DNA from 2 places in the Stenotrophomonas forensis genome. Region 1 is predicted to be linked to the other one. Evidence: predicted binding sites of a transcription regulator. Region 1 holds the regulator's gene; the other holds the start of a gene.

Region 1 (15,757 bases):
CCGGCTTCAACACCCGCCGCGCCCTGGAAATGATCCGCCAGGGACTTGGCGCGCCGCTGATCGTGCTGGCCCTGCTGGCCATGGTCGTGGTGCCGCTGGCCGCGCCGGTGCTCGATGCACTGTTCACCTTCAACATCGCCATCTCGCTGATGGTGCTGCTGGCGGTGGTCTACGTGAAGCGCCCGCTGGACTTCACCATCTTCCCGATCGTGCTGCTGATCACCACCATGCTGCGGCTGGCGCTGAACGTGGCCTCCACCCGCGTGATCCTGCTCAACGGCCAGAACGGCCATGACGCCGCGGGCAAGGTCATTGCCGCGTTCGGCGAGTTCGTGATCGGCGGCAACTACGCGGTCGGCATCGTGGTGTTCGCGATCCTGACCATCATCAACTTCGTGGTCATCACCAAGGGCGCCGGCCGCGTCTCGGAAGTGACCGCGCGCTTCATCCTGGACGCGATGCCCGGCAAGCAGATGGCCATCGACGCCGACCTCAACGCCGGATTGCTGACGCGTGAAGAGGCCAAGGCGCGCCGCGAGGAAGTCCGCGAGGAAGCCGACTTCTACGGCGCGATGGACGGTGCCAGCAAGTTCATCCGCGGCGACGCCATCGCCGGCATCCTGATCCTGTTCATCAACATGCTCGGCGGCCTGGCCGTGGGCGTGATGCAGCACGGCATGCCGTTCGGCCAGGCGGCCGCCACCTATACCCTGCTGTCGATCGGTGACGGCCTGGTGGCGCAGCTGCCGGCGCTGCTGGTGTCCAGTGCGGTGGCGATGCTGGTCACCCGCGCCTCGCGTTCGCAGGACATGGCCCAGGCCATGAGCGGCCAGGTGTTCGGCCAGTACCGCGCGCTGGCGATCACCGCCGGCATCCTCGGCCTGGTCGGGCTGGTGCCGGGCATGCCCAACGTCGCTTTCCTGACGCTGGCGGCGATCCTCGGCTTCATCGCCTGGAAGCTGTACCGCAAGGAGAAGGCACCGGCAGCCAACGCCGCGGCCGCAGGCGGCGACGCGGCCGCGCTCAATGCACTGGGCCGCCCGGCCGCACCGGCGCCGACCGCCGAACTGAGCTGGGACGAGCTGCGCCCGGTCGATCCGCTGGGCCTGGAAGTGGGCTACCGGCTGATTCCGCTGGTGGACGCCAACCAGGGCGGCGAGCTGATGGCGCGGATCAAGGGCGTGCGCCGCAAGCTGACCCAGGATGTCGGCTTCCTGATCCCCTCGGTACACATCCGCGACAACCTGGAACTGCCGGCCAACGGCTACCGCGTGCTGGTGCATGGCGTGCCGGTGGCCACCGCCGAAATCCATCCCGACCGCGAGCTGGCGCTGGACCCTGGCAGCGCGCTGGGGGCACTGGAGGGCATTGCCGGCAAGGACCCCGCGTTCGGCCTGGATGCCACCTGGATCCAGCCGCACCAGCGTGCCCAGGCCGAAACGCTGGGCTATACCGTGGTCGATCCGGCCACGGTGGTTGCCACCCATCTGTCGCACCTGATCCGCGAGCACGCGCCGGAACTGCTCGGCCACGAGGAGGTGCAGCACCTGCTGGCCAACCTGGCCAAGAGCGCGCCCAAGCTCGTCGAAGATCTGACGCCGAAGGCGCTGCCGCTGTCGGCGGTGGTGCGCGTGCTGCAGAACCTGCTGGTGGAACGTATTCCGATCCGCCAGCTGCGCAAGATCGCCGAAGCGCTGGTCGAGCATGCGCCCAGCAGCCAGGACCCGGCCGTGCTGACCGCCGCGGTGCGCACTGCGCTGGGCCGTTTCATCGTGCAGGAGATCGCCGGAATGTCGGCGGAGCTGCCGGTGTTCACCCTCAACCCGCAATTGGAACGTGTCTTGCAGGAGTCCACGCAGGGCAACGGCGCCGCGCTGGAACCCGGACTCGCTGAGCGACTGCACCAGAGCCTGGCCGAATGTGTCAGCAAGCAGGAAGCCCGCAACGAGCCCGCGGTCGTGCTGGTACCCGGCCCGGTGCGCGCCGCGCTGGCCCGCCTGGTCCGCCACAGCGTTCCGTCGCTGTCGGTCCTGGCCTACAGCGAGGTGCCGGAAGACAAGCGCCTGAAGCTGGTCGGCACGATCAGCTGACGCCGCCCTTCGATGCGCCAGAAAACAGACACCACCTTCGAACCAACGCAACAGACAGACACCAAGGGGAACCCGCACCGTGCAGACCACCGACCACCCGAGTTCCCCGACCGCCACTCCGCCGTCTTCGTCCCGTGACCACAGCATGAAAATCAAACGATTCGTCGCCGCCGACATGCGCTCGGCCATGAACCTGGTGCGCAAGGAACATGGTCCTGACGCCGTGATCCTGTCCAACCGCCGGATCGAGGAAGGCATCGAGATCGTCGCCGCCGCCAACTACGACGAGAGCGCCGTGCAGCGTGCACTGGAAGCCTCGCGCCGCGACGTGGCCCCGCCGCCGGCGCCCAAGCCGCGTACCGCCGCCGATGCGGTGATCGCCGCCGTCACCCGCCGCCGCAGCAGCACCCCGGCACCGGAACCGGTGGCCGCCACCACCTCGGCCGTCGCCGCCCTCGCCCGTGCGGCGGTCGGCGCCACCGGCCGCACCCTGGACAGCGCCGACGAGATCGTACCGACCCGCGGCAGCACCGGCTTCGCCGCCACGCTGGCACGCGCCGCCGTCAATGAACCGGCGCTGCCGGAACAGATCTTCGCCCCGTTCGCCGAAGCCATCGTCGCGCCGGCCAACCGCGCCCGCTTCCTGATCGACCCGCCGCACGAGGCGCATCACGAAAGCCCGGCGCCGGCCGTACAGCCACCGCCGCTGCCGACCGCTGCCGTGGCCGACATGCAGCCTGGCATCGCCGCCAGCGAACCGGCAGCGGTGGACGCCGACGCCGAAGCCAGCCCGGCCCCGGTGCTGGCCCCGGCGCCGACGCTGACGGTGGTCGCCCCGGACGACGCCGAGATCCGCCAGCTGCGCCAGGAAGTGGCCGGCATGCGCCAGGTGATCGAGCGCGAGATGAACCGCTTCACCGACGAGCGCCTGCGCGGCTGCCCGGTACGTGCCACCGCGCTGGACCTGATGGACGAATACGGCTTCGACGCCGGCCTGGCCCGCGACGTGGCCATGCAGATCCCGCTGGAGACCGAAGCGCACCGTGGCCGCGGCCTGATGCTGGGGCTGATCTCGCGCAAGCTGCCGATCGCTCCGGTCGACCCGCTGGAAGAAGGCGGCGTGATCGCCCTGGTCGGCCCGACCGGCGCCGGCAAGACCACCACCATCGCCAAGCTCGCCTCGCGCTTCGCCGAGAAGCACGCCCCGCGTGACGTCGCCCTGGTGACCACCGACACCACCCGCATCGGCGCCCGCGAGCAGTTGTACGGCTACGGCCGCCAGCTCGGCATCGCCGTGCACGAGGCCAACAGCGGCACCGACCTGGACCAGCTGCTGGAACGCCTGAAGGACTACAAGCTGGTGCTGATCGACACCGCAGGCCTGGGCCCGCGCGACCGTGCACTGGCCGCCCAGCTGCAGTGGCTGCGCGCCGCCCGCCAGGTCCGCACCCTGCTGGTGCTGCCAGCCAACACCAGCTTCGGCGACATGGACGAGGTGGTCCGGCGCTTCGGCGCCGCCAACCTGCAGGGGCTGGTACTGAGCAAGCTGGACGAGACCGGCCGCTTCGGCAACGCCCTGTCGGTGGCCGTCGACCACGCCCTGCCGATCACCTGGGTGACCGATGGCCAGGACGTTCCGGAGGACCTGCACCGGGCCAGCGCAGCCAATCTTGTACTTCGCCTTGAAGATTTGCGCCGAGCGGCCGATATGCCCTGCAACCCGGAGTTGAACCATGCCGTCGCGTGAGTACGCCAAGCTGACCAAGACCTTCCCGCTGTCGGCCACCCGCAGCGAGCCGCTCGGCCCTGTGCGCACCATTGCCGTCACCGGCGGCAAGGGCGGCGTGGGCAAGACCAACGTCTCGGCCAACCTGGCCGTGGCACTGGCCGGCATGGGCAAGCGCACGCTGCTGCTGGACGCCGACCTCGGCCTGGCCAACATCGACGTGATCCTGGGGCTGAACCCCACCTTCACGCTGGCCGACCTGGTCGCCGGCCGCTGCTCGCTGGAAGACGTCATCGTCGAAGGCCCGAACGGCGTGCTGGTGGTCCCGGCCGCGTCCGGCCGCCGCCACATGGCCGAGCTGGCCCCGGCCGAGCATGTCGGCCTGGTCAACGTGTTCTCCGAACTGGAACGCGAGCTGGACATCATGGTGGTGGACACCGCCGCCGGCATCACCGACGGCGTGCTGACCTTCTGCCAGGCCGCGCAGGACACCGTGGTGGTGGTCTGCGACGAGCCGGCCTCGATCACCGACGCCTACGCACTGATCAAGGTGCTGTCGCGCGAACGCGGCGTGGACCGCATCCAGGTGGTGGCCAACATGGTGCGCGACCCCAACGAAGGCCGCGTGCTGTACGAGAAGCTGACCCGCGTCTGCGAGAAATTCCTCGCCGATGTCTCGCTGAACTACCTGGGCTGCGTGCCGCAGGATGACTGGCTGCGCCTGTCGGTGCAGCGCCAGCAGCCGGTGGTGAAGGCCTACCCGTCCAGCCCGGCGGCGCTGGCGATCACCGAGATCGCCCGCCGCACCGCACGCTGGCAGGCGCCGACCGAACCGCGCGGCGGCGTCGAGTTCTTCCTCGAACGCATCCTCAAGCAACGTGGGGTGGCGGCATGAAAGGCGCAGCCCAGTACCGGGAGGTCCAGCGCTCGGCCGCCAACGAGGTGATCGCCCAGCACTCGGACCTGGTGCGGCGCATCGCCCACCACCTTGCCGCGCGCCTGCCGGCCAGCGTCGAAGTCGACGACCTGATCCAGGCCGGCATGATGGGCCTGATCGAGGCCTCGCGCAGCTACGACGCCGACCAGGGCGCCTCGTTCGAGACCTACGCCTCGATCCGCATCCGCGGTTCGATGATCGATGAGATCCGGCGGGGCGACTGGGTGCCGCGCTCGGTGCACCGCCGCGCCCGCGACGCCGCCGCCACCATCCGCCGGCTCGAACAGAGCAGTGGCCGTGCCGCCAGCGCCACCGAAGTGGCCGCCGCAATGGAGATGCCGCTGCCCGAGTACCTGCGGCTGATGGAAGATGCCGCACGCGGCCAGGTGCTGAGCCTGGAGTCGCGCATCGAGGACCAGGGCGAGCTGGACACCGTAGCGCAGGGCGGCCCGACCCCCCAGCAGGTGCTGGAGCGCGGCGAGTTCGGCCGCGAGCTGGGCAAGGCCATCGGCCATCTGCCCGAGCGCGAACAGCTGGTGCTCTCGCTCTATTACGAGCAGGAACTGAACCTGAAGGAGATCGGCGCGGTGCTCGGCGTGAGCGAGTCGCGGGTCTGCCAGATCCACGGCCAGGCCGTGCTGCGGCTGCGTGGCCGGCTGAAAATCTTCGAGGCGGCGGACGCCGGCCTGGAAGAATGAACATCCCCGAGGCGGCTGCCCCCGGCCGCCCGGAATGAACAACAAAGGAACTCTGCTTTGAACAAGAACATGCGCATCCTGATCGTCGACGACTTCTCGACCATGCGTCGAATCGTCAAGAACCTGCTGGGCGATCTGGGCTTCACCAATACCGCCGAAGCCGAGGACGGGCATGCTGCGCTGTCGCTGCTGCAGAGCCAGCCGTTCGATTTCGTGGTCACCGACTGGAACATGCCGGTGATGACCGGCATCGAGCTGCTCAAGGCGATCCGTGCCGATGCCAAGCTGAAGACCCTGCCGGTGCTGATGGTCACCGCCGAAGCCAAGCGCGAGCAGATCATCGAAGCCGCCCAGAGCGGCGTGAACGGCTACATCATCAAGCCGTTCACCGCGCAGACCCTGGAAGAAAAGCTGGGCAAGATCTTCGAACGCCTGGCGGCCAGCGCCTGATGGACACCACGGTCGACAAGAACGCCCTCGCCCTGCGCCTGCAGGAAGCCCTGGACGCACTGGAGTCCGGTGACGAGGCCGCCTGGCGGCAGCGCATCGACGGACTGGTCGCGCTGCGCACGCAGCCGATGATGAGCGGCCTTTCGCGGCTGGCCCGCGAACTGGGACAGGCGCTGGGTGAACTGCCGACCGTACCCAGCGAAGCCGGTGAGCTGGATGACGCCTGCGCGCGCCTGGACCACGTGGTGGCAATGACCGAACAGGCCACGCACCGCACCCTCGACCTGGCCGAGGAATGCCGCAGCCTGACCGAACAACTACGCGCCGAAGGCCTGCAGCCGGGCCAGGACGCGCAGCTTGAGCGCATCCGCCACAACCTCACCGAGATCGCCCTGACCCAGAGCTACCAGGACCTGACCGGGCAGATCATCCGTCGCGTGGTCGGCATCGTTCGCCGCGTGCACGAAGGCTTCGGCGCGCTCGGCCTGCCGCCGGAACAGCATCGCACCGACCCGGAACTGGCCGGGCCGGCACTGAAGGGACTGGACCGCCACGCGGTCTCGCAGAACGACGCCGACGACCTGTTGTCGGATCTGGGGCTGTAAGCATGAGCGCGGTATCCGACGACATCACTGCCGATTTCATCATCGAGGCCCAGGAAATCCTGGATCGGCTGGGCGAACAGCTGGTGTCGCTGGAGCAGGCACCGCAGGACAGCGAGCAGCTCAATGCGGTGTTCCGCGGCTACCACACGCTCAAGGGCGGCGCCGGCTTCCTCGGCGTCACCGCCATGGTCGAGCTGTGCCACGCTGCCGAAGAAGCCCTCGGCATCGCGCGCGCTGGCCAGGCCGTGTTGCAGGCCCATCACTTCGACGCGGCCCAGCAATCGCTGGATTACCTGCAGTCGATGCTCGATGCAGTGTCTTCCGGCACCGAACCGGGCTACGCCCCGCCGGAGCTGATCGCACAATTCGACATGCACGGCGGCGGAACCGCGGCCCCCACCGCCTCGGCACCCGCTGCCGGCGGCGGCGACCTGATCACCGAAGACGAATTCGAGGCCCTGCTCGACCAGCTGCACGGCGGCAACGCGCCCACTGCGGTGGCGCCAGCGAAGAAAGCCGACGACGGCCTGATCAGCGAGGACGAGTTCGAAGCCCTGCTCGACCAGCTGCACGGTGGTGCGGCCCCCGGCAGCAAAGCGGTCGCCGCCGCACCGATTGCTCCGCCGCCGGCACCCCGCCCTGCTGCACCCACCCCGCCCGCCAAGCCGGCCGCTAAGCCGCTGGCCGAGGCCGAACACACCGTGCGCGTGGACACCAAGCGCCTGGATGCGATCGTCAACCTGATCGGCGAACTGGTGCTGTCACGCAACCGGCTGAAGACGCTGCGCGCACGCCTGCGCGACGAAGAGCTGGACCGCGCGGTCTCCACCCTGGACATCGCCACCGCGCGCCTGCAGTCGGCAGTGATGCGTACCCGCATGCAGCCGGTCGGCAAAGTGTTCTCGCGCTTCCCCAAGGTGGCCCGCGACGTCGCCCGATCACTGAAGAAGGAAGTGGATCTGGAGCTGATCGGCGCCGAGACCGAGCTCGACCGCAACCTGGTCGAGGCCTTGGCCGACCCGCTGGTGCACCTGGTCCGCAACGCCATCGACCACGGCGTGGAAATGCCCGACCTGCGCGAAGCGCAGGGCAAGCCGCGGATGGGCCATGTGCGGCTGTCGGCCCAGCAGGAAGGCGACTATGTCAGCATCGAAGTGCAGGACGATGGCGCCGGCATCGACCCGGAAAAGCTGCGTGCGAAGGCACGCGAGAAGGGCCTGATCGATCCGGAAGCCGCCGCCCGCCTGAGCAGTGAGGAATGCCTGCACCTGGTGTTCCTGCCCGGCTTCTCGACCAAGCAGCAGGTCACCGATATCTCCGGCCGTGGCGTCGGCATGGACGTGGTGCAGTCGCGCATCCGCGAACTGAGCGGCCAGATCCAGATCCAGTCGGAACTGGGCCGTGGCAGCCGCTTCCTGATCCGCGTGCCGCTGACCCTGGCGATCCTGCCGACCCTGCTGGTGCAGGCCGGCGAGGACGTCTACGCGCTGCCGCTGGCGCGCGTGATGGAAGTGCTGCATGCGCCGCGCACCTCGCTGGGCTGGTTCGATGGCCGTGCCGTGCTCGACCGGCGCTCGCACACCCTGCCGCTGGTCGATCTGCGCCAGTGGCTGGATGTGACGCCAGCCGCCTCGACCCTGCTGACCATCGTGGTGCTGCAGGCCGGCGAGGCCCGCTTCGGCCTGGTCGTTGACCAGGTGCGCGGGCGCGAGGAAGTGGTGATCAAGCCGCTGCCCAAAGCCCTGCGCGGGCTGCGCGGTTACGCCGGTGCAACCTTGATCGGCGATGGTCGCATGGCGCTGATCCTGGACGTGGACGGCCTGCGATGAACCCCGCCGGGCCCTGCCCGGCGGCCCGAAAACTGTGACTACCGTCTGTACGCGATCTCCCGGTGTCTCAAGTCCCATTCATACACGCCGATACCGGAACCATGGATAGACTCAGCCTCATTGGACTCTTTCTCGCCCTGGCCTCGCTGGTCGGTGGCAGCATCCTCAAGGGCGCCGGCCTGGCGTCGTTGTGGTCGCCTGCGGCGTTCGTGATCGTCATCGTCGGCACCATCGCCGCGATCCTGCTGCACACCTCGCCGGCAGTGTTCAAGCACGCGTTCAAGATCGTGCGCTGGGTCGTGCGCCCGCCGCACAGCGACCGCCGTGAGCTGATCCAGCAGATCGTCGAGTGGAGCAACATCGCCCGCCGCCAGGGCCTGCTGGGCCTGGAATCGCAGGTGGAAGCGCAGCAGGACCCGTTCCTGCGCAAGGGCCTGCAGCTGCTGGTGGACGGCGTCGAACCGGAGTCGATGCGGCACATGCTGGAAATCGAACTGGGCAGCCAGGAACACCAGGACCAGGCCGGCGCCAAGGTGTTCGAGGCGATGGGCATCTATGCGCCGACGCTCGGCATCATCGGTGCCGTGCTGGGCCTGATCGCGGTGATGAAGAACCTGGCCGATCCGAGCAAGCTCGGCCACGGCATCGCCGCCGCGTTCACCGCCACCATCTACGGCATCGCCTCGGCCAACCTGCTGTTCCTGCCGATCGCCGCCAAGCTCAAGAGTGTGATCTCGCACAACACCCGCGACCGCGAAATGGTCATCGAAGGCCTGATCTCGATCGCACAGGGCGAGAACCCGCGCAACATCGAAACCAACCTCTCCGGCTTCCTGCACTGACATGGCCCGCCGCAAGCACCACGAAGAGCACGCCAACCATGAAGCATGGGCGATCCCCTATGCCGACCTGATGACGCTGCTGCTCGCCTTCTTCGTGGTCATGTATGCGATTTCCTCGGTCAACGAGGGCAAGTACCGGATCATGGCCGATGCGCTCACCGATGCCTTCGGCGGTGCGCCGCGCACCATCAACCCGGTGCAGGTCGGCAACAAGCAGGTGCAGGGCGGCGGCTGGGACAGCCCGTCGGTGATCAAGTCCGGCACCAAGATCGGTCCATCCGCACCCGCCCCGTCGCATGACCCGACGCTGCTGCCATCGATGGCCTCGCAGATGCGCATGCCGGTATCGGTGCACAACCAGGAACAGATCGCGCGCGCCGAGCGCCAGCTCAACAGCATCGCCGACCGCCTGACCGCCGCGCTGGCGCCACTGATCGACCGCGGCATGATCAGCGTGCGCCGCACCGAACTGTGGATCGAGGTCGAGATCAACAGTGACATCCTGTTCCCCACCGGCTCGGCCGCGCTGGACGTGCACGCACGGCAGACCCTGGCCAGCCTGGCCGACGTGCTGCGCGATGTGCCCAACAGCGTGCGCGTGGAAGGCCACACCGACAACGTGCCGATCGCCACCGCCACCTTCCCGTCCAACTGGGAACTGTCGGCCGGGCGCGCGGCCAGCGTGGTGCACCTGTTCGCCGACCAGGGCGTGCAGCCGTCACGACTGGCGATGGTCGGCTACGGCCAGTTCCGCCCGCGCGAAGAGAACGACAGCGCGCAGGGCCGCAACCGCAACCGCCGGGTGATGGTCATCATCCTGGCAGACACCTCGCACTCGGTCGATCCGCTCGGGCAGCGCCTGAACGCTGCCACCGGCGCCGTCGACAACAGCGCCACCGAACAAGCCGCCGCAACTCCGGCTACCGCCCCCACCTCCCCCATCGCACCGGTGAAGTTGCCGCCGGTGCCGGCTGGCAGCCGCGTCGGCGCCGCCGTTCCCCCGGCAATGAAGGAGTAAACCGATGCGCATCTGGGCAGTCGCCAACCAGAAGGGCGGAGTCGGCAAGACCACCACCACCCTCGCCCTCGGCCGCGGCCTGGCCGCGCTCGGCCACCGCGTGCTGCTGATCGACCTCGATCCGCATGCCTCGCTCAGCCGCGCCTTCGGCGTGCCGGTGGATCCGCCGCCGGCCGGCGTGCTGGAACTGTTCGGCGCACCACCGGCCGACCTGTCCAACCTGTGCCATGCCAGCAGCATCCACGGCCTGGACTACGTCTGCGCGCAGTCGGCACTGGCCACGCTGGAGCGTCGCAGCGCCAACCAGCCCGGCCTCGGACTGGCCCTGCAGAATGCACTGGCGCGCCACCAGGCCCAGCACGACTACATCCTGCTGGACTGCGCGCCGACCCTCGGCCTGCTGATGATCAATGCGCTGGCGGCTGCCGATCGCCTGATCATCCCGACCCAGGCCGAACCGCTGGCCCTGCACGGCCTGGATGGCATGGTCCGCACCGGCGAGATGGTCGAGCGCTCGCGCCGCCGTCCGCTGCCGATCTCGATCCTGCCCACCCTGTTCGACCGCCGTACCCGCGCCGGCAACGAGTCGCTGCGCACCATGCAGGACCGTCATGGTGCGCGCGTATGGGAAGACGCGATTCCGATCGACACCCGCATCAGCAATGCCGCCGGCCTTACCCTGCCCAGCGTCGGTGAGGACTACCCGGGCCGCGGCCTGGCCGCGTATCGCCGCGCCCTGAACTGGATTCTCGGCGAGGACGCACGCGCCCTGGAGCAGGCCGCATGAACAGCACCGGCGTACTGGACGACTACCTGGACGAACTGCTGGGCGAAGCCATTGTCGCCGCGCCACTCGCTGCGCCGCCAGCAAGCGCTGGGCCGAGCGAAGCGGCCACCGAGCGCGAGCCGACCTGGGATGACCTGCCGGCCGAAGTGATCTACGAAACCGAAAGTGCGACCACTGCCCCGTGCACCGACAACGCCGCGCTCGAGGCCGCGTTCGAGGCGGCGGCGACGATCGAGCGCGAGCCGACCTGGGACGACCTGCCGGCTGAAGTGATCTACGAAACCGACACCGTGGCCGCTGCCCCGGCCGCGGACGACGCAGCGCTGGAGGCCGCATTCGAGGCCGCCGCAACGCCGGCCGCCATTGAAGGCGAGCCGACCTGGGATGACCTGCCAGACGAGGTGCTGCACGAGACAGCCCCGGCGCCGGCCACCGCAGGCACCGGCCCGGAACCCACCTGGGACGACCTTCCGGACGAAGTGATCTACGAGACCGATACGGCTGACAGCCATCGCCTCGCCCATACCGACAGCCCGGGCCTGCAGGCGGCATTCGAAGCCGCCGCGGGTGGCGAGGACGTCGCCACGCCGGCGCCGGCCGTGGTTGCGGCGCCGGTACCACCGGCAGCACCGCGGGCAGCCGCTGAACCCACCGCACGCACCGCAGCCGTACCGCCACCGCGGGTCGCCGTGGACGCCCCCGCAGCCAGCCGCCCCAGCAGCTGGCAGGAACTGCAGGCGCAGGCGCACCACCCGGCCAGCAGTCCGCACCCGCAGAACCGCCGCGCCGGCGAGCGCACCTCGCGCTGGCTGCGCCTGCGCTGCGGCACCCAGGCCTATGCGCTGGAGCTGCTGAAGGTGCAGGAAGTGGTGCTGCCGGTGCCGCTGCTGCCGTTGCGCGGCACCGCACCGGCCATGCTCGGCATCATGAACCTGCGCGGCCAGGTGGTGCCGGTGATGGACCTCGGCCTGCACCTCGGTGCCGCTGCCGCCGAGGACGACGCGCAGACCCGCATCGTGGTGCTGGAGGAAGACGGCGAGACCATCGGCCTGCGCGTGTCGGCGGTGGAAGACGTCGCCAACCTCACCGACTCGCAGATCGAGCCACCCGATACCGCGCGCATCTGCCAGATCTCCAACGATCTGTTCCGCGGCGTGGCCCGGGTCAGCCAGCGCCCGATGATCCTGCTCGACGCCACGCAACTGTTGAGCTGAGTCGGCGCATCGCGCCGATTCTTCTAAAGAACCCCGCCGGGGTGCCGTTATGGATCACGGAACCGTTTGTCCGGAGCAACGATGAGCACTGTCGAACTGGGTGAGGATCTCGGCATCGAGAGCAGCACCGAGCTCAAGAACCGCCTCGCCCCGCTGGTGGCGCAGGCCGGCGAGCTGACCCTGGATGCAAGCCAGGTCGCCCGCATCCACACCGCCGCCATACAGGTGCTGTGTGCGTTCGTGCAGGCCCGCCGCGAGGCAGGCCTGGGCACCGGCTTCCACGGTTGCACTGCAACCTTCCGTGACGCCGCGCGCCTGCTGGGCGTCACCCAGGCCCTGGGCCTGGACGCAACCCATGACAACCTGAAATCTGTGGAGAACGCTGCATGAGCGCACGTATCTTGGTGGTGGACGATTCGGCGTCGATGCGCCAGATGGTTTCCTTCGCCCTCACCTCGGCCGGTTTTGCCGTCGAAGAAGCTGAAGACGGCGCGGTCGCGCTCGGTCGCGCCAAGGGCCAGCGCTTCAATGCGGTGGTCACCGACGTCAACATGCCGAACATGGACGGCATCGCGCTGATCCGCGAACTGCGCCAGCTGCCGGACTACAAGTTCACCCCGCTGCTGATGCTGACCACCGAGTCGGCCGCCGACAAGAAGTCCGAAGGCAAGGCCGCCGGTGCCACCGGCTGGCTGGTCAAGCCGTTCAATCCGGAACAGCTGGTCGCCACCGTGCAGAAAGTGCTGGGCTGATCGCCCGGCACCGCTCCCCTTCTTCGCTTCCGGACCACCACTGCCATGAGCATGGACCTGCAACGCTTCCACGCCACCTTCTTCGAGGAGAGCCGCGAAGGCCTCGACGCGATGGAGGCTGGCCTGCTGGCCCTGGAATCGGGGCAGCAGGACGCGGAGATCATCAATTCGGTGTTCCGCGCCGCCCACTCCATCAAGGGCGGCGCCGGCACCTTCGGCTTCGATGCGATCGCCGGCCTGACCCACGTGCTGGAAACGCTGCTCGATGAGCTGCGTGCCGGCAAGCGGGCACTGGAAGGCCACGCCGTCGACGCCATGCTGTCCTCGGTGGACGTGCTGCGCGCCCTGTTGCGCGAAGCCGAACACGGCCAGGCCGCCGATCCCGCGGCCGTCGCCGCGGTGAAGGCACGCCTGGAAGCGGTGCTCTCCGGCCAGGCCGCGCCGAGCGCCCCGGCCGCCGCGGCCGCCAAGGTGGACGACACGCCGGAAGCCTGGCAGATCGGCTTCACCCCGGCACCGTCGCTGTTCATGAGCGGCAACGATCCGCTGCGCATCATCCGCGAACTGGAACACCTCGGGTCGCTGCAGGTCGCCGCGCGCATCGAGCGCCTGCCCGGCTTCGCCCAGCTCGACCCGCTCGAGGCCCACCTGGCGTGGGACCTGGGCCTGGTCGGCAAGGTGCCGCGCAGCAAGATCGAAGACACCTTCGCCTGGGTGCTGGACGACTGCGAACTGGACATCCGTCCGGCGGCGCCGCCGAGCCTGGCCACCCAGGCCCCGTCCGCAACAGCCCCTTCCACACCGGCTCCTGCGGCACCTGCCGCACCCGCGCCCGCGGCCAGCGGCGGCGCACCCCAGGAAGCCGAAACCTCGATCCGGGTCAGCGTCGACAAGGTCGATGCACTGATCAACCTGGTCGGCGAACTGGTCATCACCCAGGCCATGCTCAAGCAGGTCTCGCACGCGCTGGACCCGGTTCTTGCCGAGAGCCTGTTCGCCGGCCTGGACCAGCTTGAGCGCAACACCCGCGACCTGCAGGAAGCGGTGATCGGCGTGCGCATGCTGCCGGTCGACGCGGTGTTCCGCCGCTTCCCGCGCCTGGTCCGCGATCTGTCCAGCCGCCTCGGCAAGCAGGTGCGCCTGCGCACCGTCGGCGAAGGCACCGAGCTGGACAAGGGCCTGATCGAAAAGATCGCCGATCCGCTGGTGCACCTGGTACGCAACTCGATCGACCACGGCCTGGAAATGCCCGACGTGCGTCGCGGTGCGGGCAAGGACGAGACCGGCACGATCACCCTGGCCGCTTCGCACCAGGGCGGCCACATCGTCATCGAAGTCAGTGACGATGGTCGCGGCCTGGACCGCGCCAAGATCCTGGCCAAGGCGCACGAGCGTGGCCTGGCCGTACCGGACAACCCGACCGATTCGCAGGTCTGGGACCTGATCTTCCAGCCCGGCTTCTCCACTGCCGATGCGGTGACCGATCTGTCCGGGCGTGGCGTCGGCATGGACGTGGTCCGCCGCAACATCCAGGCGCTGGGCGGCGAGGTGCAGATTGAAAGCAGCCTCGGCGCCGGTACCCGCACCCTGATCCGCCTGCCGCTGACCCTGGCCATCCTTGATGGCATGACCGTGGCGGTGGCCGGTGAAACCCTGATCCTGCCACTGGCCTATGTGCTGGAAGCCCTGCAGCCGCAGGCCGAGGACATCCGCAGCATGGCCGGCGAAGGCCGCGTGCTGCGCGTGCGTGGCGAGTACCTGCCGATCCTGTCGCTCAGCGAGTACTACGGCTACGGCAACCGTGCGCCGGGCAGCGAATCGCTGGTGGTGGTGGTCGAGGGCGATGGCCAGAAGATCGCGCTGGAAGTGGACGAGCTGGTCGGCCAGCAGCAGGTAGTGGTGAAGAACATCGAGAACAACTACCGCCGCATCGGCGGGGTATCCGGTGCCACCATCCTCGGCGACGGCCGCGTCGCCCTGATCGTCGACATCGGCGGCCTGGTGCGCTCGCTGCGGATGCCGCAGGCCGCCTGATTCCCATTGCAGGCTGTCCAGAACCGCCGCCCTTCGGGGCGGCGGTTTTTGTTTGCGCGCCCCATTCCACCCGGGGTCAGATCCCTTCTGTGAACTCCGTCGGCGCCGTGCTTTCGCATGCAACTACGCCACCCAAGCGAAAGTCCCATCACAGCAGCACTTTCGCACCCGCGCCCCTACGCAACCGAATGTGATCTGCGTCCATAAAGTCCGCGCAGCCCGCGCCGTTATCCCGCAATGACGGCCGTCACCGAACCCCACCGGGCACCTCCGTTTGCTCTGCAACCACCCCCAGCCGCCGCGACTGCGCCGGCACCCTGCCCACCTGGAGCACCCTGCATGAAGTGGTTCCAAGATCTGCCCATCGCCCGCAAGCTGGCCGTGGGGTTCACCCTCACCACGTTGATGACCCTGGTCCTCGGCGCCTTCGCACTGTTGCGCCTCAGCGAGGCCAACACGCAGCTGGGCGAGATGGCCGGCAACGATATTCCGTCGGTCCAGCACCTGGGCGAGGCGCGCTCGCAGCTGGGTGAATTCCGCACCTACGAACTGGCGCTGCTGAGCATGCTCGACCAGCCGGACAAGGTGGCCGACTACAACAAGCGCATGGACGACACCGCCAAGACCGTACGCGGCGAGCTGGCCGCGTACGCGGCGTTGCCGGCGCTGGCCAGGGAGCGCGAGCTCTACCAGACCGCCAACGTGCAGCTGGAGCGCTACTTCGGCGCCAACAAGGCGATGCGCGAAGCCGTAGCTGCAGGTGACGGCGCACTCG
Region 2 (15,757 bases), 940 kb from region 1:
GCGCCGGGGCTGTCTGGGCGCCAACGACAGGGGTGGTTTGGTTGATTTCCATGGAGGGCCACGGTAGTGTCGGCCCCGGCGATTCCCGCCAATCGGCCTCCATGGAAACCGGGGCAATTCATCCCCGGGCGGGCGTTGATGGAAAGAACACGCATGACTGCAGCCTGCATGGCCGCCGAACCTCGCCATTACTGGCGCATCGCCCTGCTGAGTACGCTGGTTGCCGTTGTCCCGCTTGCCGGATCTGCGTCGTACAACCTGTTGAAGGCCGTGCTGCTGCTGGCCCTGCTGGTCACCGGCGTGGTGCTGATCCGTCGCCAGCCGGATGTCCGCCTGCGCTACCGCATCGCGCGCTTCATCGTGATCGCCTGTTTGCTGCGCCTGGCCTTTGCCTTCTTCAGCATCGCCTGGCACGACCTGCGCTGGAGCGAGCTGGACCTGCCCGCGCAGATGCTGCTCTATCTGGGTACGGCCGCGGTGTTCGCCGCCGTGCTGGACTGGCGCCTGATCTGGACTCTGTTCGCGCTCTCCACCCTTGTGTTCGGTGGCTCATGCATCGTGCAGCACCACGTGATGGGGTTGGAACGTGCTTATGGTTTCAGTGGTGGCGAATGGACGGCCATCGAGTTCACGATGGTCACGCTGTGCATGGCGCTGTTCTCGGTCATCCGGTTGATCCAGCCGAACGTCCATCCGGCCGAGCGCTGCCTGCATGGGGTTGCCGTTGCCGTGGGCGTCTACGGCTCGATCCTGGCGCAGAGCCGGGGGCCGATCCTGGCCTTCATTCCGGCGATGCTGATGGTGATGACGGTGCACGTGTGGCGTACCCGGCGCTGGCGTGGCCCGCTGGCCTTCGTCGGCGCCCTGGTCATCGGCGTGCTCGGTGCCACCACGGTGCTCAACCATCAGGTCATCCAACGCTTCGGTGAGGTCAGTGGCGAGATCGCCGGCTTCAACCAGCACAACGAAGTGGGTTCGGTGCGTGAGCGCATCGCGATGTGGGGCGTGGCGGTCGACGCCATTGCCGAGCACCCGCTGACCGGGGTGGGCTTGAACCAGTTTGGTACCTATGCGCGCGAGGGCATTGCGCGCGGCGAGGTGTCCGACGCGATCTCTCGCTACAACCATCCCCACAACGAGTACCTGGAAGCGGCAGTGACCGGTGGCGTGCCGCTGTTGCTGATCATGCTGCTGATCTTCATCCTGCCGGGTATTCATTTCGTGCGGCGGATCGGCCATGCCGATGAAACCACGGCGATGGTCGCCACCGCCGGCCTTGCCGTGGTCATCGTCTACGCGCTCTCGGCGTTCACCGACAACGTGTTCTATCGGGCAATGCCGCATTCGTTCTATTTCTACCTGGTGCTGGGCTTCGTCCTGGCGACCGCGTTGCCGGTCCGCGACCTGCGCCGGGACGGGAGTTCGCACTGATGGCGCATGTTCACCTGCTGGCGGCCGACAACCAGCGCGGCTTGAGCCATGACATCCAGGTGATCGAGCGCTCGCTGCGACAGCTCGGGCATGAGGTGACCATCAGCCGCCTCGATGCGGTACGCAATGGCGGGGCGTGGAAACTGCGCCGGTTGCGCCTGCGCCGCCTGTTGGCGTCGTGGCTGAGCCTGGGGCGGAAGCCGGCGCGATTCGATATCAACATCTCGCTGGAGCACGTACGGCCGGCCAGTTTTGGCCTGGCCGAGGTCAATCTGCTGATCCCGAATCCGGAATGGGTATCTGCGCGCAGCCTCCGCATCCTGCCGCGATTCGATGCCCTGCTGACCAAGACCGAGGACGCCACGCGCATCTTCACTGCGCTGGGCATGCGCGCGCTGGAAGTGGGCTTCTGCAGCCGCGACCGCTACGACGCTTCGGTGCCGCGCAAGCCCCGCAGCTTCCTGCATGCCGCAGGCAGCAGCCGCATGAAGGGTACGGCGACCCTGGTGAAGGTCTGGAAGCGGCACCCGGAATGGCCCCTGCTGACCGTCCTGCGTGGTGGGCCTTCGGACGAAGACGAGGGTGGGGCGGCAAACCTGCGGATCGTCCGCGAGCGCCTGCCCGATGAAGAGGTGCAGCGCCTGCAGAACGAGCATGTGTTCCACCTGTGCCTGTCGCAGACCGAGGGCTGGGGCCACTACCTGGTCGAAGCGATGAGCTGCGCGGCGGTGGTGATCACCTGCGATGGCGCGCCGATGAACCAGATGATCGATGAGAGCCGCGGTCTTCTGGTGGCGGCTCACGAGGGCGCGCCCTGCCACCTGTCCAGGACCTGGCATGTGGACGAGACAGCGCTGGAGCAGGCCGTCGAGCGTGCACTGGCGATGGATGAGGCCGAATGCACCCGGCTCGGTGCCAATGCACGCGCATGGCATCTGGCCAGCGAGGTTGCGTTCCCATTGCGCCTGGGTGAGGCCCTGGCGGAATTCTGAAGCCCGGCACGCGGCGTTGCCGCAGCGCGCTCAGGCAGCGACCAGGGTGATCTGCGGATGCCCGTCGAAGATCTCCATCACGATCTCGAAGTACGTCTGTCCCTGGCGGTGCTCCAGCGCCGCGATCTGCTCGTTGATGGCCGCGACATTGAAGGTGCCGGGCTGATCGAGTTTTGACCGCAGCCACGCATGCGTGGCGTCCCGCCCCAATACACTGCGGCTATGCGCGATGTCGTGCCAGACGACGGTCGCGGCGGAGTGGCCGGCGAGCACGCCATAGCCACCCCACAGCAGGTCATCAAGCGCGTCCAGGCTTGCTCCCAGCTGCCAGTTCTCGCTGGCCATGAACACACGGTTGATTTCCGCGTACAGGCTGGCGATGTCGTTGATGGATGCGCCGTCGATGTGCAGGACCAGGGACATGCCGCAACTGTAGCCGTTCGCCGGTAACGGCTGCATGCACTGGCAGCCCGATCCGGAACGGTGGTGTCCGCTGCTGATTATCAATGGATGCTGGATGGATATACCGGGGAGAAACTGTCAATGCGGCGTGATTTCAATGCTGCGCTGGCATGTCATCGTCAGCCAAAGGGCGATGGGGGGGCGGTATGGGGGCGGGTCCATTCTGCCTGTTCAATATTATTGGATCGTTCCAAATATAAACTCCCATAAAGTTTCCCTTGCCTGCGCCGCCATCGATCGTACGGCCATGATCAAGGGAATTGAGATGCTCGCCTTACGCAACCTCCGAGTGGGATCCCGGCTGGGCGCCGGCTTTGGTTTGCTGCTGCTGTTCATCATGGCCATCGTTGGCCTGGTGCTGTACGGAAACCAGCTCAAGTCCGCCCAGTTCGAGAAAGTGGTGGACGTCAACATGGTGAAGATGCGGCTGCTGAATGACATGCTCGATACCAACAATGCCGTGCTGATGCATCGGCGGCTGATGGTGATCAAGCGTGGCGAGGATTTCGACAAGGATTATCAGAAGGCACAGGAACTGTCGCAGACCTACGACGGCATCTGGGCCAGGTACATCAAGATTCCGCGTGACGCCACCGGCGATGCGCTGGTTGCGAAAATCGACGCGGCACGCAAGGCGACCGACGCCTCCACCCAGCATCTGCACGAGCGCATGAAGGCTGGGGATTTCGACGGCGCTGCCAAAGAGCTGCTGGCCGAGCACGGGCTGGCCACGGCCTGGAACGAATCCATCTCGACGCTGCTGCGGCATCAAGAGACACTGACCGAGCGCAGCCGCCAGGAATATCGCAGCACGGAGGCCTGGACCGGCACCTTGTCGATCGCGTTCGGCGTGCTGAGCCTGATACTGGGTTCGCTGGCGGCTTGGGCGATCACCCGCAGCCTGACCCGTCCGCTGGAGGGGGCGGTGAAGCTGGCTGATGGCATCGCCGGTGGCCGCCTGGACAACGTCATCGATGCGTCGGGCAACGATGAGGTGACCCAGCTGCTCAGGTCGATGCAACGCATGCAGATGCAGGTACAGGCGGTGATGGCGGCGCAGGGCGAGCTGGCCCGCCAGCATGACGCCGGCAGCCTCAGCTACCGCATGGATGAGAGCGCGTTCCCCGGCGACTTCGGGCGGATGGTGCACGAAACCAATGCGCTGGTTGGTTCGCACGTGCAGGTGCAGAACCGGCTGATCGAAGTGATGAAGCACTATGCCCGCGGTGACCTGTCGGTGGACATGGACCCGTTGCCGGGCGAGAAGGCGGCGATCACCCAGGCAATGGATGAAACCAAGAGCAGCCTGTCGGCGATCAACAGCGAGATCCGCCGGCTGGCGACCGCAGCTGCGGCGGGTGATTTCAGCCTGCGCGGCGATGAGGACCGCTTCGCCTACGATTTCCGCGACATGGTGGCCGGGCTCAACCAGCTGATGCAGACCACCGATGAGAACCTGGTGCAGGTGTCGACCCTGTTGCAGGCCATCTCGCGAGGCGACCTGACCGTACGCATGCAAGGTGACTTCCATGGTGTGTTCGCCCGCATGCGCGATGACTGCAATGCCACCGTCGATCAGCTCAAGCAGATCGTTGGCCGCATCCAGGCCAGTGCATCCAGCATCAACCTGGCTGCAGGCGAGATTGCCTCGGGCAACACCGACCTGTCGCGGCGCACCGAGCAGCAGGCCGCGAATCTGGAGGAAACGGCCGCGTCGATGGAGGAACTGACCTCCACCGTGAAGCAGAATGCCGAACACGCACGGCAGGCCAACCAGCTTGCCATCGGCGCGCATGGTGTCGCCTCGCAGGGCGGGGAGGTGGTCGGCCAGGTGGTGACCACGATGTCCGCCATCGAAGCCGCCTCGAAGAAGATTGCCGAGATCATCTCGGTGATCGATGGCATCGCATTCCAGACCAACATTTTGGCGCTGAACGCCGCGGTGGAAGCGGCGCGTGCCGGTGAGCAGGGCCGGGGCTTTGCGGTGGTGGCCAGCGAGGTGCGCACGCTGGCGCAGCGCTCGGCCGGTGCCGCCAAGGAGATCAAGGGCCTGATCGAGGACTCAGTCGGCAAGGTGGCCGATGGGTCGGCACTGGTTCGCCAGGCAGGCACCACGATGGGCGAGATCGTGGCCTCGGTGCAGCGGGTGACCGACATCATGGCCGATATCTCCGCCGCCTCGCAGGAGCAGAGTTCGGGCATCGAGCAGGTCAACCAGGCCGTGGTGCAGATGGACGAGACCACCCAGCAGAATGCGGCATTGGTGGAAGAGGCCAGCGCTGCGGCACGCTCGATGGAAGAGCAGGCCAACCTGTTGGCTGAAGCGGTGTCGGTGTTCCGCACCGGCGCCGCCACGGCTGCGGCGGTGGTACGGCCTGCGTTGGCGGCCGTCGCGGCTTCGGTGGCTCCGGTGCGCAGGCCGACGGTTCTTTCGCCCCGCATCGATTCGACGCTGGCCGCCAACGCGGGTGGCTGGCAGGAGTTCTAGAAGGGCGGCATGCCGGCAGGGAGACGGCGCCCATCGCGATGGCTGGTCGCGATGGGCGCGGATTTTTTTCCTGAACGGGCGATGGCCGATGTCGCCGCGCATACGTCCATTTCACTTCCGGTTGCCAGCCGTGGGAGGACACTTGCGGCATACCGGACCTCAGGAGATGGCCATGAAGACCTCGACTCGACTGCTTGTGCTGGGCACGCTGCTGGCGGCCAGTTCGGTTGCAGGCGCACAGACCTACGGGCCGCGTGATGAAGGGCGCAAGTTCAACGATGGCAGCCGCGTGGTCTGCAAGAACGTGGAAGTGCAACGCAATTCGCGTGACCCCAACCGTATTGCCGGTACAGCCACCGGTGCGGTGATTGGTGGCCTGCTCGGCAACCAGGTGGGTGGCGGCAACGGCAAGAAGCTGGCCACCGTCGCCGGTGCCGTCGCCGGTGGCGCCGCGGGCCGGCAGATCCAGGGCAACAGCCAGCAGAAAAACGGTGATCGCGTGGTCGAACGCCGCTGCGAGCGTGTTTACCGCTGATTGTCTGCACCGGTAGCGCTTCCTTCCACAGGATTTCGCAGTACGCATGTCCTCGAACGCCGGCCCTGTGCCGGCGTTCGTCGTTGAACGGCCCTGTATCGCGGGCTGCAGCGCGGTGTCTATACTGCGCCGACTTCAATGGATGAACGCAATGTGAACGAATCACCCCTGACTGAGTCGCACACGCCGGTTGCCGAGGTCGATCCAGTACTGGAAGCGACAGCGCGCTTCGGCCGACTGCGTGAGCGTACCGACGAGCTCGAATTGTTCATTTCCGGCCTGCTGGCGTTTGCACTGTTGGCGGTTCCTGGCTATCTGTTCGATGCCTGGGCGCGCAGCAGCCTGCATACCGAAGGCATTTACTTCCAACTGCTGTGGTTTGGTTTCAGCATCAGCGTGGGCATGTGCTACGTGTTGGCAGTGGCGCTGATCGCGCACCTGACCGTGCGCGGCTACTGGATAGGCCTGATCGGGCTGAAATCGCACTTCCCCAAGGGCATCGACTGGCAACGGCTTCCGCAGATGGGCCCGGTATCGCGCGCCTTCCTCAAGGCCCGCGACGGTGGCCTGGATGGCAGCATCGAGCGCGCTGATCGTTTGGCCACCATGCTCTTCTCCACCACGCTGTTGGCCGTGCAGACGCTGGCCGGAACGCTGGTGATGGCCGTGCTGACGCTGTGCGTGGCGATGGCGATCAGTGCGCTTGCCGGCGGTTCAGAACGTGTTGTCATGATCGTGGTCATTAGCGTCCTGACCGGCTTGCTTGCACTCGCGCTGGTGCCCGCGCTGCTGGAGCGCGTCATTGCGCGTAGGCAGCGGCGCAACCAGGCCCATGAGGGCCTGCAGCACTGGCTGCAGCGCTTCCTGGCGGGCCTGCAGCGGATTCCCCTGCTGCGCCAGATGCAGACGATGCAGCTGACCCTGCAGAGCAACCTGCGCTCGCGTTCATTCATGGCGGTCTATCTGCTCGCCGTGGTGGTGGCCATGGTGCTGGGAGCCGTCCAGGTACTGGGTTCGGTGAAGTTTTCGCTGTTCAACCGTTACCAGGTGATGACTGACGAGGCTGTCGAACACGGCATGTTGAGCGCGCATTACGAGTCGATGCGCTCGGCACACGATCAGCTGTTGGCGTACCCGATGATTCCCTCCGACACGATCACCGGTTCGCGCCTGCGCGTGTTCATTCCGCATCGTCCCCAGCGCGACAACCCGTTGGCACGCCAGCATTGCAGTGCGCTGCCCGGGGCGCGCAACGAAGCCGTAGGCGCGCAGGCTGCCAGTGCGGCGGTGGAGTGCCTGTCGCGGCTGTGGCTGGTGCAGTTGGATGGCGCGCCGGTCGACCTGCACGAGTTCATGCCGATGGAACGCCGTGATGTCGACATGCGCGGCTTGGTCGGATACCTGCCGATGGCGGGGTTGGTACCCGGTCGGCATGATCTGAATCTGGTCTGGAATGCCGAAGGTGGCGAACGCGGCCCGGAGCGACGTCGCGAGTACCGCATCCCGTTCTGGTACGCGCCAGACCCCTGAAAAGGGGACGGAGGGGATTAAGTCGCAATCCGCCAATCCGGCCGCTTACGACTTAATCCCCTCCGTCCCCTTTTTTGCGAGGAGGCGCCAGGCGGCGAGGCTGCCGTAGAGCAGCAGCAGGATGCTGAGGGTGATCAGTTCGTGGCTGACTTCGGCCAGGCGGGCGTCCATCTGGTTCAGGCGCACCATCAGGTTGATGCCCGAGGTGGTTGGCAGCAGCTGCGCCAGCCACACCAGCGGGCGTGGGGTCATCACTGCCGGCCAGGACAGGTTGGCCAGGAAGAACAGCGGGATGGAGGTGGCGATGATGTACTGGAACGCACGTTCGCGGGTGCGGAAGAAGCTGCCGACGAACAGGCCGAACGCCACCGTCGCGGCGATGAACAGGGTGCCGCCCAGCAGCTGGCCCAGAGGATTGCCACCGCGTGGATAGTCCTGCACCCAGGCAGTGAAACCGGCGTAGTAGAACAGGCCGAACAGGCCGATCAGGCCGAAGCCCAGTACCATGCCGCCCAGGGTCGGCAGATCGAAGCGCAGGCGCCGGCCGAGCGCGAGACGACGGCCACCCAGCAGTACGCCGATGCCCATCAGCAGGGTCTGGTGCACGATCAGTTCGGCCACGCCGGGGACGATGGCGCTGCCGTAGCCTTCCTGGGTGTTGTACAGCGGGCGCTGCACCAGGGTGACCGGCGGTGCCTGCGGTGCGCCCATGAAGGCCGCCTGCCCGACCGCCGCGTCGCGCCCGAACGCGCCCAGTGCATCGGCCACGCTGCCCAGCACCCAGCTGGCGCGGCCCAGGTAGGCGCCGTTGCCGAGCAGCACCAGCTTGGCCGGGTGGCCGCGCAGGATGTCGCGCTCCAGGTTGGCCGGAATCAGCACGATGCCTTCGGCATGGCCGGCTTCCAGCTGCTGGCGCGCACTGTCGATGTCGGCCGGTTGCCCGACCACGCGTGCGACCCGCAGCGCGTCCAGCTTTCGCAGCAGTTCGCGGCTGGTGGCGCTGTGGTCTTCGTCCACCACCAGCACCGGCAGGTTGCCGGCCACCTGGTGGCGGTACGCCGCCGGGTAGAAGAACGAATACAGGATCACCGCGCCGACCATCACCACGATCGCATAGCGGTCGCACAGCACCGCCATCAGGGTCTGCCGCAGGCTGCGCCAGAGCGTGCTCATGCGTCGGCCCTCGCCGGCTGCGCAGCGTCAGGCGTACGCGCGAAGGCGATCAGGCGCAGGCCACCGATGCCGCCGGCCACCACCGACATCAGCAGCAGCGTGGCCAACGGCCACAGCGAAACCAGCAGCGGTGAACCGATGAACTGTTGCTGGGTCTGCAGCTTGATGTAGGCACTGAGCGGCAGCAGCTGATGCCAGATGCGGGTGAACAGGGGGCCGTCCAGCACCGGGAAGGTGGCGCTGGAGAACGCCAATGCGGTGCCGATGCTGAGGCCGACTGCGGACAGCGCGGTGCCCATGTCGCGGGTGACGCCGACGAAGAACAACGCGTAGGCGGCCGTGGCCAGGTAGAACAGCGGCTGTGCGAGCAGCAGCAGGAGCACGCTGCCGGCCACGCCATCACCGCGCAGCCAGGCCAGGTAGCCGAGCCCGAGCGCACCGTACAGCGAGAACAGCAGGATGTACGGTGCAGCCTTGCCGGCGATGGCGGCCCACGGCGTGCGGCGCAGCCAGTCGGGCAGGGTGCCATCGCGGATCTCGCGGCCAAGGCTGCCGGCTACGGCAAGCGCGAGCACCAGCGACAGCACCGCCGGGAAGATCAGCGGCAGCAGGAACAGCTCGTAGCTGCGTGCCGGGTTGTAGAGGATGTCCGACTGCACCGCGATCGGTGCCGCACGCAGCTTGCCCGGGCCGACCTGCAGGCCGATGCGCTCGCGCAGCAGGCGTGCGTTCCAGGCCGAGACCGCATCGCCGATATCACGCGCGGCGGACTGGCCTGTGGTCATGTAGGTGGCGTTGTAATAGGCGAACACCGTGCCCTGGCGCCCGCGCAGCGCTTGCCGGGTAACGTCGCGCGGCACCAGCACGATCGCGAACACGTCCAGGCGACGCAGCTGCGAACGTGCGTCCTCGATGTCGGCTGGCTGGCTGGCGATGCGCACGCCCGGGCTGTCATCGAGCATGCGCAGCAGCAGGCGGCTGTCACTGCTGTGGTCGAGGTCGACCACGGCGATCGGGATGTCGCGCATCACCGAGGGGGTGAACATCCATGCCATCACCACCAGCATCAGCAGCGGCAGCACGGTGACCAGCATCAGGTCGGCACGGTTGCCGCGCAACGACCGCAGCTCGCGCCGCCAGGAAGCGGCGAAGCCGCCGCCATCAGGGCTCAGTGCTGGGGCCATGCGAACAGCACGCTCATGCCGGGGCGGAAGCCCTCGATGCGGCGTACCGGGCGCACCCGCACCTCGAAGCTGCGGACGTCGTAGCCGGACGACTGGCGGGTGGTACGCCAGGTTGCGTAATCGCCAGCGGGGTTGATGAAGTAGACCTCGAACTCGCCGTCCTGGCCGAGCGCCGGCACGCTGCCACGCAGCTTGCTGCCGACCTTCAGGCCCTGCATCTGCGATTCGCGCAGGTTCATCGCCACCCACATGCGGTCGATGTCGACCAGGGTGAACACCGGATAGCCGGCCGGCACCAGTTCACCCGGGTCGGCCATGCGCTTGTTGATCTCGCCCGCGACCGGGGCGCGCCCTTCCACTTCGGCGCGCGCGGCGTTGACTTCGGCCACCGCGCCCTGCGCCTGCTGCACCTGGCCCTGCGCGGCGCGCTTGTCCTGCTCGCGTGCGCCAGACAGCGCCATGTCGTACTGCGCGCGCGCGGCACGCGCCAGTTCGCGCGAGCTGGTGGCCTGGGCATGTGCTTCATCGCGCTTCTGCCGGGTCATCACCCCTTCGTTGAACAGGTTCTGCACGCGCTGGTAGGTGGCCTCGGCCAGCGTCGCACCGGCTTCGGCGCGCTTCCAGTTGGCTTCGGCGGCGCGGATGTCCTCGCTGCGCGCGCCTTCATCGGCCTTGTCGGCCACCGCCTGCGCGGCGGCCAGGGCGCCGTGTGCCTGCTGTTCCTTGGCGGCCACCTCGGGGCTGTCGAGCAGGAACAGCACCTGCCCGGACTGCACGCGGTCGCCTTCGCGCACCTTCAGTTCGGCCACGCGCGCGGTGATCTTGGCGGCCACGTTGATCGTGTCCGCATCGGCCATGCCCTGGATCTGGTCGGCCGGGCTGCGCCAGGCCAGCCACAGGCCCAGCACCACCACCACCAGCAGCACCCCTATCAGGATGGGTCCCAGCCGGCGCTTTCCGGGGGGCGTCGTCGCATCGTCGTGCAGCACATCACTCATGGTCGATCACCTCGTCCGCACGCCGCCGGAACTCTTCGAAACGGTCCATCTGTCCACTGACCTCCAGCAGCTGTGCCAGTGCAACATCGTATTGGTAGGCGGCCTGTGCGCGCTCGACGCGGGCACCGCCGAGGCCGAGCCGCGCGTCGATCACATCCAGCGAGGTGGCCTGGCCTTCGCGGAACGCCAGCTCCTGCAGGCGCAGGTTTTCCTGTGCCTGGGCAATGCTGCTGTCGAGCAGCACGAACTGCTGGCGGGCGGTCTCCAGTTCGTTCCAGGCCTTGCGCACGCCTAGTGCAACCTGGTTCTCGGCTTCGCGCAGGCCCGCTTCGGCCTGCTCCTGCTGCGCACGCGCGGCGCTGATCTGCGCCGGCCGCGAGTTCGGCGACAGGAAGGTGTACTTCAGTCCGATGCCGAAGGCCCAGTCCGGATCGGTCAGCATTTCGTCGCGGCGGCGGAAGTCGTACTGGCCGAAGGCGAAGATCTGCGGCTTTAGCTTGGCCTGCTGCACGCGCACACCCTGTTCGGCCTGCGCCACCATCGCCCGCAGGCGCGCGATCTGCGGCTGGCGGGCCTGCGCGGTGCGTTCGAAGCGGGCGACCGGCTCCAGCGGCGCGCGCTGCACGAACAGCGGTGATACCGGCTGCACCTCACCGCCGCTGCGCAGCAGGGTGGACAGCGCGGCCTTCAAGGTGGCCAGGTCGTTCACCGTCTTCTGGTACTCGCGCTCGGCTTTGTCGCGGGCCACGGTGGCCTGCAGGCGCTGGGCGCGGGTGGCGAAGCCCTCGCGCTCCAGTTTCTCGGCGTCGGACAAGTGGCGGTTGAGGCCATCGCGCACATCGCGGCGCACCTCCACGGCCTGTTCGGCCAGGCGCTGGCCGAAATAGGCCTGTGCCAGCTGCACGGTCAGTGACTGGCGTTGCGCCTCGCGCTCGGCGCTGGCCTGTTCATGGGCGGCGCTGGCGGCGCGCTGTGCAGCAGGGATCACCCCGCCGGTGTACAGCGGCAGCACCGCAGTCACCACCGGGCGGGTGCGCCAGTCGCGTTCGGTGAACGACAGCGGCGAGTCGATGCCGAAGGCTTCGGCCACCGGCGCCAGTGAACCCAGCGGCAGGGTCAGGGTCTTCTGGAACTGCAGGCGGCGCACTTCGCCGGTGATCTCCGGCAGGCGCAGCAGGCGGGTGGCGTCCTGCAGGTCCTGCTTGTTGCGCACGGCGGCGTCGGCGGCGGCCAGCGCATCGGAGACCTGTTCCAGGCGCTGCCGTGCCTGTTCCCAGTCCAAAGCCGGTGCGTCGGTGATGGACTGCGCCGACGCAGTGATGGGCAGGCAGGTTGCCAGCGTCAGCGCCAGCGCGGCCTTTGCGCGGAGCATCCTTGTACGTCGGCCGATCACGCCCATGCCGTCCCAATGGTGAAGAAGTGCGCAAACGGTAGTGCGCGCGGTGTGAAGCCCGGGTCTGCGGTCATCGTGTGGTCCTCAGCGAAGGGTGCCGCTGGCCGCGCTGCGCAGCGCCTGGGTGATGTGCTGCAACGTGCTTGAGCGCACGGCGGCATGCTGCCAGTACAGCGGCACATCCAGCCAGCGGCGGGGTTCCAGTACCACCACGCGGCCGGCATGCACGGCGGGCGCGACCAGGGTTTCCGGAGCCATGCCCCAGCCCAGTCCGCACGCTGCGGCTTCGACGAAACCGGTGGAGGAGGGCAGGTAGTGTAGCGGCGGCTGCAGGCGCGCGCGGGTCAGCCGCCGCACGAAGCGCCATTGCAGTTCATCCTTGCGGTTGAACACCAGCATCGGTGCGCGTGCCAAGGCGGCGGCCTGCATGCCATCGCTGAAGTACTGGCGGGCGAAGCCGGGCGAGGCGATGGCGTGGTAGCGCATGGCGCCGAGCGGATGCACGTTGCAGCCTTTCACCGGTTGGCCTTCGGCGGTGACCGCGCCGAGCACGCTGCCATCGCGCAGCAGCTGCAGGGTGTGGTCCTGGTCATCCATGCGCAGGTCGAACAGGTAGCCGTGGCGCTGGTGCAGTTCGGCGATGGCCGGCACGAACCAGGTATCGAGCGAGTCGTCGTTGACCGCCAAGGGGATCGGCGTGCGCGCAGCGTCGCTGCCACGCTCGGGCAGCAGTTCGGCCAAGGCCTCGGCCTCCAGTGCCTGCATCGGGCGAACCCGGCGCAGAAGGGCCTCCCCGGCCGCGGTGGGGCGGCACGGCGCCTGGCGGACCAGCAGTACCTGGCCGAGCCGGTCCTCCAGGGCCTTGATCCGCTGCGACAGCGCCGAGGGGCTGATCGACAGGCGGCGTGCCGCAGCCTCGAAGCTGCCTTCCTCCAGCACCGCGGCAAACGCGGCCAGTTGCGGATGTACCAGATCCATGCAGGCGCCCCTTCAGTTTTTCTGCACAGGATAAAGAAAAATCAGATTGTCTTAACGCGGCAATGGCCGCACCCTGCGCGTCCCTTCGCTGCCTGGGCCTTCCTGATGTGGATCGCCGCTACCACCGCCGGCCTGTTCGCAGGTGCCGGCCTGATCATCGCCATCGGTGCGCAGAATGCCTTCGTCCTGCGCCAGGGGCTGCAACGTCGCCATGTCGGAACGGTGGTGCTGGCCTGTGCCGGCGCTGATATCGCGCTGATCCTGGCCGGCGTTGGCGGCATGGGGGCGTTGGTGCAGCAGTGGCCGTTGCTGCTGCAGGTGCTGCGCTTCGGCGGTGCGGCGTTCCTGCTCTGGTATGGACTGCAGGCCGGATTGCGCGCCTGGCACGGTGGCAGTGCCTTGGCCGCCGCCGAGACGCAGGGTGGCAGCGGGCGCCAGGTACTGTTGACCTGCCTGGCGTTCACGCTGCTCAATCCGCACGTCTATCTGGATACGGTGGTGCTGCTCGGCAGCTTGTCCACGCGTTACCCCGGCGATCTGCGCTGGGCCTTCGCCGCCGGAGCCTGCGTGGCCAGCGTGGCCTGGTTCTGCACGTTGGGCTATGGCGCGCGCCTGTTGCAGCCGGTGTTCCGCAGGCCGGCTGCGTGGCGCGTGCTGGACGCAGGGGTGGCGGTCTTCATGTTCTGCCTCGCCACGCTGCTGCTGTTGCGCCCGCTCTAGGCCGCATCCACCGCACACAATGGCGCTTCGCCGGGGCGCAGGGTGAGCACGCGCACGCCACTGGCGGTGACCGCCACGGTGTGTTCGAACTGCGCCGACAGCTTGCCGTCGCGCGTATACACCGGCCATTCGTCCGGTTGCTGGCGGATGGCCGGCTTGCCCTGGTTGAGCATCGGTTCGATGGTGAACACCATGCCTTCTTCCAGTGTCATGCCGGTGTTCGGATGACCGTAGTGCAGGATCTGCGGTTCCTCGTGCATCTCCTGGCCGATGCCGTGGCCGCAGTATTCCTTCACCACGCTGTAGCCATGGCTGCGCGCGTGGCGGGCGATGGCGTGGCCGATGTCGCCCAGGCGCGCGCCGGGGCGCACCGTGGCGATGCCTTTCCACATCGCCTGGTAGGTGGTCTGCACCAGCCGGCGCGCGGCATAGTCGACCTCACCGACCAGGTAGGTGGTGCTGGAGTCGGCGATGTAGCCGTTCTTCTCCAGGGTGATGTCGAGGTTGACGATCTGGCCGTTGCGCAGCACGTCGGTGGTGCTGGGCACGCCGTGGCAGATCACGTTGTCGATCGAGGTGTTGAGCACATACGGGAAACCGTACTGGCCCTTGCTGGCCGGCCTTGCCTGCAGTTCATCGACGATCATGCGCTCGACGAAATCGTTGATTTCCATGGTGCTGCGGCCCTGCAGCGGCAGCCGGTCGAGCGCGGCGAACACCTGCGCCAGCAGGCGCCCGGATTCGGCCATCAGCGCGATTTCGTGCGGCTGCTTGATCATCGCCATGTCAGGCCCGCCCGGGCGCCAGCGCCTGTGGCTGCACGCCGGCCGCGCGCAGTTCGCTGGCGACGATGTCCTGGAAGCTCAGCGTGGGATTCATCTCGCACAGCATGCCGACCCGGATCCAGAAGTTGGCCTGGGCGTTGATCGAGCGGCTGGAGACGGTACAGGCACGGCGCAGCTGGTCGTGCAGGGTGTCATCGATGTTGACGATGCCCATCGGCGGTCCTGGGGTAGTGGATATACGAAGCATATATGTTTCGTATATTCGGCTCAAGCCGCTGGGGTTCAGTCTGCGTGGGTGGCGAAGCGCAGGCGGTTGCCGTCGGGATCACGCAGCAGCATCTCGCGGCTGCCCCATTCGGTGTCATGCGGCGGCTGCTCGATCGGCACGTTCGCGGCGCTGAAGGCACGGTGCAGCGCATCGACATCCTCGACGATGAAGTACACCGCGCCGCCGACCTCGCAATCACCGGTGTGTTCGGTGAGGAAGAGGGTCTGGCCGTCGCGGGTGAGCTGGGCGAACAGCGGGAAGCCGGGTTCGAAGCGGTGTTCCCAGTCGACCACGAAGCCCAGGCCCTGCACGTAGAACGGCAGGGAGGTGTCGGCATGGCGCATGCGCAGCTGCGGGATGACGGTCTGGGGCATGGCGGCGTCTCCGGGGGTAGGCGTCCAGTGTAGTGCCGGCCGCTGGCCGGCATCCTTTTGAGCCCGGGAACGATGAGGCTGCCGGCCAGCGGCCGGCACTACCGAAGCCACGCCGGCCGGCAGCCGACGCGACCGCAAGCGGTCAGCAGACCGTCGGCACCGTAGCCATCGCCGCCAGCAGTTCGCGGTTCACCTGCTGGTGGCGCGCCTGCCATACGGGAAGATCGTCGGCAGGGATGTCGGGCTGGCCATCCAGCGACGACAGCCAGCGCTTGAACCGGCTGCGGTAGTTGGCCAGCGACACTTCGCCGGTGATGTCACTGCCGACCAGTCCGCCGGCGCGCAGCGCCTCGATCACCACCAGCGCGTCTTCCAGCTGGAAACGGCCCTGATCCCAGTTGCTGCGGGCCACGTCCTCGGCGAACACATCCTTGTCGATGGACAGG

The links. The regulator FliA, encoded in region 1, starts transcription of late flagellar genes. The targets are predictions, from matches to a motif close to TAAAGTTTNNCNNNCNNNGGCCGATAA.
Region 2: the regulator FliA is predicted to act here: its motif matches at 3,093-3,119, upstream of K5L94_RS06540 (methyl-accepting chemotaxis protein).

Annotation. Positions count from the first base shown of each region.
Region 1 covers NZ_CP082270.1:2,320,344-2,336,100, reverse strand. Annotated here, with positions in the region: gene flhA (flagellar biosynthesis protein FlhA) at 30-2,090, shown strand; gene flhF (flagellar biosynthesis GTPase FlhF) at 2,236-3,837, shown strand; gene K5L94_RS10975 (MinD/ParA family ATP-binding protein) at 3,824-4,711, shown strand; gene K5L94_RS10970 (RNA polymerase sigma factor FliA) at 4,708-5,451, shown strand; gene cheY (chemotaxis response regulator CheY) at 5,509-5,901, shown strand; gene K5L94_RS10960 (protein phosphatase CheZ) at 5,901-6,506, shown strand; gene K5L94_RS10955 (chemotaxis protein CheA) at 6,509-8,335, shown strand; gene K5L94_RS10950 (flagellar motor protein) at 8,437-9,177, shown strand; gene motD (flagellar motor protein MotD) at 9,179-10,195, shown strand; gene K5L94_RS10940 (ParA family protein) at 10,200-10,982, shown strand; gene K5L94_RS10935 (chemotaxis protein CheW) at 10,979-12,196, shown strand; gene K5L94_RS10930 (STAS domain-containing protein) at 12,278-12,586, shown strand; gene K5L94_RS10925 (response regulator) at 12,583-12,948, shown strand; gene K5L94_RS10920 (chemotaxis protein CheA) at 12,994-14,982, shown strand; gene K5L94_RS10915 (methyl-accepting chemotaxis protein) at 15,322-15,757, shown strand, end outside.
Region 2 covers NZ_CP082270.1:1,383,305-1,399,061, forward strand. Annotated here, with positions in the region: gene K5L94_RS06525 (O-antigen ligase family protein) at 154-1,431, shown strand; gene K5L94_RS06530 (glycosyltransferase family protein) at 1,431-2,423, shown strand; gene K5L94_RS06535 (barstar family protein) at 2,454-2,846, opposite strand; gene K5L94_RS06540 (methyl-accepting chemotaxis protein) at 3,151-5,373, shown strand; gene K5L94_RS06545 (glycine zipper 2TM domain-containing protein) at 5,540-5,908, shown strand; gene K5L94_RS06550 (hypothetical protein) at 6,062-7,438, shown strand; gene K5L94_RS06555 (ABC transporter permease) at 7,484-8,611, opposite strand; gene K5L94_RS06560 (ABC transporter permease) at 8,608-9,795, opposite strand; gene K5L94_RS06565 (HlyD family secretion protein) at 9,780-10,793, opposite strand; gene K5L94_RS06570 (TolC family protein) at 10,786-12,192, opposite strand; gene K5L94_RS06575 (LysR family transcriptional regulator ArgP) at 12,271-13,164, opposite strand; gene K5L94_RS06580 (LysE/ArgO family amino acid transporter) at 13,270-13,884, shown strand; gene map (type I methionyl aminopeptidase) at 13,881-14,663, opposite strand; gene K5L94_RS06590 (ParD-like family protein) at 14,671-14,883, opposite strand; gene K5L94_RS06595 (bleomycin resistance protein) at 14,952-15,311, opposite strand; gene K5L94_RS06600 (arginase family protein) at 15,454-15,757, opposite strand, start outside.